Regions from separate parts of the Exiguobacterium sp. s166 genome, predicted to be linked through region 1. Evidence: riboswitches for the same ligand, from Rfam matches in the RefSeq annotation. Region 1 holds a riboswitch; the other holds the start of a gene.
The links. A riboswitch is a leader RNA that binds a small molecule or an ion and turns the genes downstream of it on or off. The one in region 1 is predicted to bind S-adenosylmethionine.
Positions count from the first base shown of each region.

Region 2: linked by a shared signal. The riboswitch ahead of KNP93_RS14240 (methionine ABC transporter ATP-binding protein) and the one ahead of KNP93_RS10645 (LLM class flavin-dependent oxidoreductase) in region 1 are both predicted to bind S-adenosylmethionine.

Region 1 covers NZ_JACSMU010000004.1:92,630-97,468, reverse strand. The annotation lists gene KNP93_RS10650 (ATP-grasp domain-containing protein) at 1-670, opposite strand, end outside; gene KNP93_RS10645 (LLM class flavin-dependent oxidoreductase) at 667-1,725, opposite strand; SAM riboswitch class I at 1,798-1,903, opposite strand; gene KNP93_RS10640 (DUF975 family protein) at 2,023-2,661, opposite strand; gene KNP93_RS10635 (DUF2325 domain-containing protein) at 2,732-4,000, opposite strand; gene KNP93_RS10630 (DUF817 domain-containing protein) at 4,091-4,839, opposite strand, start outside.
Region 2 covers NZ_JACSMU010000008.1:67,459-72,297, reverse strand. The annotation lists gene KNP93_RS14250 (MetQ/NlpA family ABC transporter substrate-binding protein) at 1-375, opposite strand, end outside; gene KNP93_RS14245 (methionine ABC transporter permease) at 412-1,062, opposite strand; gene KNP93_RS14240 (methionine ABC transporter ATP-binding protein) at 1,052-2,083, opposite strand; SAM riboswitch class I at 2,170-2,273, opposite strand; SAM riboswitch class I at 2,523-2,626, shown strand; gene KNP93_RS14235 (alpha/beta hydrolase) at 2,689-3,447, shown strand; gene KNP93_RS14230 (thymidine kinase) at 3,515-4,135, opposite strand; gene KNP93_RS14225 (DedA family protein) at 4,313-4,839, shown strand, end outside.

The DNA.
Region 1 (4,839 bases):
GGCAGAACAAGTCGTCAATGACACAGGCATCTGCCGGGCACAGTTCAAATCCTTCTGACGTGTCGACCTGGACAGCATAAACAAACTTCCCGCCGACGAACTCACAGCGCGTGATGTACGGTTCCGGTGCCTGGATATATTCTTGAATCAGTGTGATCCCGTCGACCGGTTCATCAAACGTTGGTCCATCAAGATATGTCTCAAGTGCTTCGATCGAATGGAACAACTGAACGCCGAGTCCTTTTCCGGCACGGTTGTGTTTCGTGATAAACGAGGACACGCCGATTTTTTTCGCCGCTTCGACGATTTGATCACGCCCGACGGCAGCTGTCGTTTTCGGAACCCGGATACCGGCTTTTCGAAGGGCCGTATACTGATTGATTTTACTCACTTCAAGACGTAAGGCACGGGTTCCGTTAAAGACAGTCCGGTCGTGTTCCTCTAGCCACGCGAGTACCCCTTCCGTCAGTTCCGGGGCGTAGCGGTGCCCGCGCGTATGCGACGACGCACTCATCCGGCTGTAGAAGACGCCTTCTGGCGGGACTTCATCAAGCGGGACCTGTCCTTCATCGAGATGCCACTGTTCATACGGCAACTCCAGTTCCTCGAGTCGTTTAATTAAATGGTCCGTCCATTCCTGGTTTTCGTGTAAGATATGAATTTTTGTCATTTGGTTTGACCTACCTTTCGTTTTTCTTCGACAAGCGGCATGACGTCGCGCGCGAAGCGTTCCATTTCTTCCAGTTGTGGTGAAAATTGAAGTAATAATAAGGAGACACCCACCTGCTCAAACGCAAGAATCCGTTCCGCAATCTGTTCCGGTGTTCCAATCAAATCAGGACGGAGTCCGCGGTTCGAGACCGAATAATCGTTCCGTTTTACCTGCTGTTCGAGTTGTGATTTGCTGACGAAGTCGTCGTACCCGGCGTATCCGGCACTGTCTTCCTTGACGTCCGTAATTCGTTGCCATTCTTGAATAGCCTCTTCTTCCGTATCGCGGCAGATGATATAAGCAGCCAATCCAAAACTTTCAAGCGGCGGTTGCCCTGTCGCTTGTCGGCGCGCCTTCATATCCTCAATCTTAACGGACACTTCTTCCACTGTTCCGCCGTGCATGACATAAGCGTCACAATGATTGACAATGGTTTGTTTGCCGGCTTCACTTTCCCCGCCTGCGTACAACTTGATGCCCGGTCGTTGAACCGGCTTCGGATGCAGTTGCGTCTTCTCGAGCGTATAGTAGTTCCCGTCGAAGCTGTACGGCGAAGCATCTGCCCATAATCCTTTCATGATCGTGACAAACTCTTCCGTCCGCGCGTAGCGTTCGTCGTGAGCTGTGAAGATCCCGTTGTATTGCCGCGCTTCTTCTTCCCACCAGGCAGAGACGACGTTTAACGTAAAGCGCCCGTTGCTAAGTTGATCGATGTTTGCTGCCATCTTCGCGGTCGTCGCCGGATTATGGAAACCCGGACGGACCGCTGTCATGATTTCCAGTCGTTCCGTCGTCGCGGCAATCGCCGCTGCCGTCGTCCAGGCTTCAAGACTTGGTGCTTCAAGCCCTTTGATGTCATTTAGGTTCAACTCCGCAATCAGTGTCGTTGAAAAACCAATTTGTTCTGCCGTTTGCGCGACCTGTTTCGCATAATCGAACGTCGCCGGCATCTGTTCGTCTTCAACATTTCGTAACCATCCGCCAAAAATCGGTAACCAAAATCCATACTCCATCCGTTATGTCCCCCTTATAAAAAAAATCGCTCTTCTCGAAAATCGAAAAGAGCGACGGATTAATCATGTCTGCTCTTATCTGTAAAGGAAAAGATTCCTTTAGGAAGTAGCACCTTCCGCTGCTCGCGGGGTTGCTGAAGTGTCTTCGGGCCATTCCCTCGACTTCTCTTGATAAGAATTATTGGAATTATCGTACACTTTTTAGCAGAGTAAAGCAACCATTAAACCTTGTTTTCCAATCGGAATTAAAAAGATATTCAAAAAAAGGACGAGAGCTAAGCTCTCATCCTCCTCGTCTTAATATGGGGCAACAAACGTCGATTGTTCGACGGGTGCTTCTTTGCCGCGGATCCGATCATAGAATTTTGCAAGCGTGACGCTGACGTAAGGAATAATCCACAAGAATCCGATTCCGATCGTAATCAATCCAAGGAAAAACCAGCCGATGAACGATAGAATCAACAGGAAAGCTTCCATTTTGTGTCCATCCATCATTTGACGTGACCGGGTGATTGCTTCCAATACACCAATCGAAGGTTCATCCCGCAAAATGTAGTAAGTCAACATATACGAAAATGATTTGATAATGGCCGGTACAACCAATAACAATGCCCATAGGAACAAGAATACAAATTGGACGATTGAAAGCAGGACAACTTTTATGAAATATTTATAGGGCTCAAATAAATCACTGATTTTTGTTTGTTCTCCCCGTGCGATAGAAAGTGAGAACCAGACCCATCCTGCACCAAGTGGGAGTAATAAGATCGTTGCAATCAATCCGAGGAAGTCAATCGTCTGGAAAGGTTCGTCATAATCAGACGACAGTAGTTCCGGAATGACTTGCAGAATTGCGAATAATAAAAACATCAAGACCGTAAAGCCCCAACGACCGCTTAATGCTTCCTTTGCTGATTTTTTTAATTGTGATGACATGAATATGATCCTCCTCAAAATAAGTTCTATCTCTATTTACGGCTCATGAAGAGAGGAGTTTCACCTTTTTTCAGGATTTTCCTGTTTTTAACTGATTTAAGCGTGCTTTTTCAAGTTGGCGCTGGCATGCCGTATACAAAGAACGTCGTCCGTCGAGCCGTTCCATCGCAAACGGAATATCATGTTTCTTCGCCTGCGCGATGACGTGTGCAGAAGCGGCATGGGACACCCGGCTTGTGACGACGACGATGGCATCGGTCTTTTTCGCGAGACTGGCAATCTTTTTCGCAGATTGGGCATCACCCGACAGATGAATCAGCTCGATTCCTGTTTTTTCGAAAAACGTCCGGTAGACCGGTGCTTGCTGTTCATTGCCGACGATGACTAGCCGCATGCCTTCAAACGGTGCAAAATCAAGTGGTTTTTTATCCACGAAGTCGATGGGCTGCCCCGGTACGGACGTCGTGACGAGTGGTGTCAACGGTTGGGATTTCTTTTCACGAATCCGGCGCGTTTTCCGTTCTTGTTTCAATTTCGGCTTTCGTTTCATTTGCTTCAGATAGCGTCCCGACTTTTTGACGATGGATCTGGCGTTGGCTGTTTCAACTGATGGTGGCACTGGTGCTGTTGAATTGTTTGACGTCTCCAACAGTTGTACCGTCGGCTCTTGATATTGGAACGCATATTTCCAGGCAATCGTCAGTGTTTCCGGACGACCTTTCCACATGACGAGATCGACGAGCTGTCCTTCTTTCAGATGGAAAAAGCGCATGTCTTCAACCGGTGTGGCGTAATAAAAAGACTTACCCGTCTCATCCTTTAATGGTCCTTCGACCGTCGATTCAATGATACCGTGGTTTTTAACGATACATTTTTCAAAAACGATTCGTTCCGACAGTGGCTTCATCCGGTCAGTCGCGACAACAGCCATCACTTCAAGTGTCGTCCGGCGTACGTCCTGATGTACGACTTGGACCCGGATTTCCATTCCATGTTCGAGATTCCATTGCCGGATCTCTGTTTCCGAGATGTGACTGTTCGGCCATTCCCGTAAAGAACCACCTTTTAATTCACGGACGAACGTATAGGCGTAACGTTGTTCGATGACAGGAGTGATTTGTACAGGAGGAACGACAGGTTGCTTGATTGATATGTCTTCTTCTGGATTGCTCCACGTGAAGTCCAACTTTTCAGAAGGTGTATAGTAACGCGACATCTGCACCCATTCATCGATTCCCCGGATTTCCTCGAGCAGGAGGTCCCATTCTTCCACCGTTTCGACTACTTTCATTTTACCGGCGACTAACGTCTTCGCCCGTTCCACGATCTGTTGCATCATCTTCAACAACCCCTTTGCTTTTTTTCAACTATAGCAAGGGACTTTCGTGTAGGTTGGTCAAAAAAAGACCGGGTTATTTTTTTGATAAGGTTATGATTTGATTTCGATTGACGGATCACCGAGCCGGTATTTTTCGACGGAAACAATCAAAATCGTGATGATGACAAGTAAAAACCAGGACGATAATTTCCCGAAGTCGACCAGCTCCCATCCATCCTGCTGATTCGGATACACCCAACCCTTAAAAAAGGTCACGATATTTTCCGCCAGCCAGATAAACCAGGCAATCAGACCAAACGAAAGAACGAGCGGCATCCGGTAGACAGTCTCATCCAGACGAAAATAGACCCAGGACTTATAAAAGATGAGAGCGACAATCCCCATCAAAATCCAACGAAAATCAAACAACCAATGATGGGTAAAAAAGTTAGCGTACACGAGCAGACCAGTCGCTAAAGCAAACAGCGGCCGGGGAAACTGTGTAATGCGGAGATCAAAACGGCGAAATGCCTGGCAGATGTAACTAGCGACACTCGCATACATGAAGCCGGCATAAAGCGGAACACCAAATACTTTGCTGAAGGCATCTTCCGGATAACTCCAGGATCCGACCTGGACTTTAAACAGCTCAAGTCCAAGTCCAATCGCATGGAAAATTAAAATCAATTTAAACTCTTCCTTTGATTCATAACGCGTGATAAGTAAAACGATTTGAACGAGGAGACACCAGATCAAGAGCAAATCATAACGGGCAATCGGTTCCGCCGGTAGATAGCGGGATGTCGCAAGCGCCAAGAAAATCGCGACCGGGAACACACAACAGATGGCTTCAAGATATG
Region 2 (4,839 bases), on a different contig from region 1:
GCCAACCGGAATGTCTTTGACGTCCTTGACCTTATCCGAATAAATCCCCATCGGCGCGATGACCGTCGTCGCAATCGGCGACAGTTTTAACTTATGTTCTTTTTTGAAGGCGTTAAAGTAAGAGACGGTCTGGAAGGAGTTCGCATCAATCTCCCCTTCCGCCAGGGCGAGGTTCGGCTGGACGTAGTCGGAGAACTTGACGAGTTCAATCGTGATGCCCTCTTTCTTCGCTTTTTTCGCGACGTATTCCCAGACTTGTGTATCAGAACCGCTGACTCCGAGCTTGACCGTCTTTTGATCTTCTTCTCCGGAAGCGGCACATCCCGCAAACAATACCGTCGTTAATGCTGCACCAATCGCTAAACCTTTTTTCATCTTTCATCTCTCCCTTTTTTCTCTATTTGTAGTTGTTTAGTGTCTCCGAATTTTTCGTGCTAACAGATTGCCTGTCGTCTGTAACCCTTGAACCAAGATGACGAGAATTCCGACCGTGATGATCATGACCGTCGTATCAAACCGTTGGTAACCGTACGTGATTGCCAAGTCACCAAGTCCCCCGCCACCGATTGCCCCGGCCATTGCTGATGCGCCGATCAAACCAATCGTCGCAATCGTCAGGTTCAGAACAAGCGAGCTGAGCGCTTCCGGCAACAGAAAACGGAAAATCGTCTGCAACGGTGTCGCCCCCATCGCTTCCGCTGCCTCAAGGACACCGGTATCGACTTCAAGCAACGAACTTTCGATCAGGCGGGCAATGTACGGTGCCGCGTAAAAGACGAGCGGAACGATTGCCGCCTGTGTTCCGATTGACGATCCGACAATCAAACGGGTCAGCGGAATGATTGCCACGAGCAGAATGATGAACGGAACGGACCGGAAGATATTGACGATGCCGCTTAGGACATTGAAGAACGGAATTTGTTCGAGCAACGCTCCTTTGCGTGTCACGACAAGCAGAATCCCGAGCGGTAAACCAATCAATGTCGAAAAGAGTAATGACAGTCCAACCATCGTCAACGTCTGCAGAAAAGCGGTCCAGATGTCCGTGTAATTAACTAGCATCTGCGAGCACCTCCTCGACGACGACATCCGATTGATCGATGTAATGCAGTGCCCGTTTGATTTCCGCCGCATCACCGATCAGTTCAACAAGCAGACTGCCAAACGGAATGTTTTGCAGTTCCGTAATGCTGCCGTGCAGGATGTTGAGATCGACATCAAACCGTTTCGCGACTTGCGATAAAAGCGGTTGTCCGGTCCCTGCCCCGAGGAAGTTGATTTTGTAGATATGGTGCCCGGTATCCCGTTGATCGATGACTTTTTGAACCGACGCCGGAATCTCATCCTGCATGACGGAACGGACGAAGTTTTTTGCCGTCGCCGTTTGCGGATTCGAGAAGACGTCGAACACGGTACCCGATTCAATCAGCTTGCCGGCTTCGATGACGGCGACCCGGTCACAAATCTCACGGATGACACCCATCTCATGGGTAATCAGTAAGATCGTGATGCCGTATTCCTGATTGATTTGTTTCAGCAGGCGTAATATGTGTTGTGTCGTCTGCGGATCAAGCGCCGAGGTCGCTTCGTCACACAACAGGACGGACGGCTGGGTGGCAAGTGCCCGGGCAATCCCGACCCGTTGTTTCTGTCCGCCCGATAACTGGTCCGGATAATGATCGGCCTTATCCGCCAAGTCGACGAAATCCAGCAGTTCATTGACCCGCCGATGGACCTCGTCTTTTTTGACGCCCTTTAAGACAAGGGTTTTTGCGACGTTCGCAAAAACCGTATTCGAATCCAGCAGATTGAAGTGCTGAAAAATCATCCCGATGTGTTGTTTGGCTTCCCGTAACTGTTTCGCCGAGAGCGTCGTCAAATCTTGGCCATCGACCGTCACACTGCCCGATGTCGGCCGTTCAAGCAGGTTGACGCATCGTAATAAGGAACTTTTTCCGGCTCCACTGAAACCGATGACACCGAAGATTTCTCCCTTTCGGATTTCGAGATCGACCCCGTTCAGCGCAGCAATCGATTGTTCCTTTGTTTCATAGATTTTTTTTACATTTTTGAATGTAATCACCACTTGTTCCCCCTTTAAAATACAAAAAAGGTCTCTTCTTAAGAAACAAGAAGAGACCTGGATCCGCACAATGGCAGAATCCACTCGACTCATCTCTCAGACAATTGTCTGATGGAATTGGCACAGTGCTCATAATGAGTCTGTTGCCGAGGTTTCGTAGGGCCAGTCCCTCCACCTCTCTGGATAAGTGTTGCGGTATGAAATTCGTATGTGTGTTGTTGCCGGTTGAACTTATGTCGTAAAACTAATTTTTACACTACAGAAAGATCTTTTAAAGGTCAACCATATTTTCAAAAATAAACCATATGACCCATATCGATTTTTGTCCCGGGACAAACCGGATCGTTGTCTGAATTTTGACGCCTGTTCAAGAGAGTTTGACAATTCATTTCCGCCAATGCTATCATCTTCTCAATGATTAATCCGACAATTCCTATACGATATATCAAGAGTGGACGAGAGACCTGGCTCTAGGACTCCACGGCAACCTGCTGTTATGCAAGGTGCTCCGACCAGCAAAGCGGTTGCTTTGGATGATACACACGAGAAACTCGTTTGCGTCCAAAGCCAAACGGGTTTTTATTTTTGAAATGGAGGACGAGATGATGAGTATGGTTTATCCTGTTATACCGGGTGCGGAAGCCTTTTCCTTAGGACGCGGATCCGTCGGCATTTTGCTCTGTCATGGTTTTAACGCAACGCCGCAAAGCGTTCGGGCTGTAGGAGAACAGTTCGCAGAACAAGGTTTCTCCGTCTATGCCCCTCGCCTGCACGGTCACGGGACCGATGTCCGGGAATTCGAAGCGACGACGGCAGATGACTGGAAACAGAGCTTGCGTGACGGCTTCGAACAGTTAGCCGGACGGTGCGAATCGATCTTCATCGTCGGACAATCGATGGGGGCGACACTTGCCCTGTCACTTGCCGCTGAAGGTCTCCCGATTGCAGGAATCATCACGATAAATGCCGCCTTGTCCGTCCCTGCTTACGAAGCCTTATCCTTCACCGATTGTCCGGTCTATCTGCCGGAAAGCACCCCTGATATCAAGCAGACCGCTTTTGAAATCATCTATGATCTTGTCCCCGCAGTTTGTGCTTCGGAACTGTTACGACTCATTGATGACACGCGACTACACTTAGCGACGATTCAAATTCCGACACTTATTTTATATTCTGCTGAGGATCACGTCGTCCCGCCGGCCTGTTCCGATTATTTGTACCGGACGATTGGGGCAACAGATAAACGCAGTTATTGTCTGCTCGACTCGTACCATGTCGCGACGCTTGACCATGATCAAAAGACGATTGTCCGTGAGACCTTACAATTCATCGAACAGTTCAGCCGGTTGACACGAACCGGTTGATAAAAAAAAGCGAACGATTCCCGGCCGTGAGGCCAAAGAATCGTTCGCTTTTTCAAATCGTCTATTCTCAATTTTGCTGTTGTTTTTTCCATTCCTGTAACGGTTGCGGTTTGCCCGGAACTTGATGACAATGACGGCAACGCGGTTCATAGGATTCAGACGCCCCGACGAGAATGATTGGATCATTGTAGTTTGCCGGCTTCCCGTCAATCAATCGTTGTGTCCGTGACGCCGGATCTCCGCATGACAGACAAATCGCCTGTAATTTCGTCACGAATTCCGCACGTGCCAGTAATTCAGGCATCTTGCCGAATGGCTCGGCCCGAAAATCCTGATCGAGTCCCGCACAAATAACGCGTTTGCCATCTTGAGCCAGTGCTTCGATGACTGCGACAATCTCATCGTCAAAAAATTGAACTTCGTCAATCGCGACGATTTGCGTCTCTTCCGCCACTGCTGCATAGACATCACGGCTCGTCGCCATCGGAATCGCAATGACCGAGTTGCCGATATGCGACACGACATGCTCTTCATGATACCGGTCATCGATTGCCGGCTTGAACACTTGAACCGGTAACTTTCCATACTGTGCCCGTCTGACACGACGGATCAGTTCTTCTGACTTGCCGGAAAACATACTTCCGCAAATCACTTCAATCCAACCATATTGATTGATCACATGCATCATCGTAAACACCGTCCTCTAAATTAGTCACTTTAACGAGTATAGCCCGAATCTAAATTGAGAAAAAGGATTGACTTCTAAAAATCAAAAACCCTTGCCAAATTCGCCACTTTCTTCATCTTCTCATTTCAACTGGTATGTATTTCCTGTACACTGAAAGAGAAGTTTCTTTGAAGGAAGGTGACTCCGATTCATCACATATTACATGAAGTCCTCCATCAATATGGAGCGTTCGGACTCGCAATTCTTCTGGCCGGTGGAATCGTCGGTCTTCCGGTTCCAGACGAGACGTTACTCGTCATGTCAGGATTCTGGATGCATCATGGTGATTTGCCGCTCGTCGGGACAATTCTTGCTGCCTATGCCGGCAGTTGTATCGGAATGACAATCAGCTATGTGCTCGGTCTGAAACTTGGAATGCCGTTGCTCCATCGAATGGCTCCGAAGTTACGTATTTCTGAAAAACATATTTTCAAAGCAGAAGCCGGATTTTTACGTTACGGAAAAACGGTTTTAATCATCGGTTATTACATACCCGGTCTCCGGCAACTGTCCGCTTTTTTTGCCGGCGTCTCGAAAATGCCGTTCCGGATCTTCGTTACTTATGCCTATACCGGTGCTTTAATTTGGATCAGTGTCTTTTTAGGAGCAGGTTATTTCCTAGGTCGTCATTTTTCCTTCAGTCTTTTACTCGAACATTTTGCGAA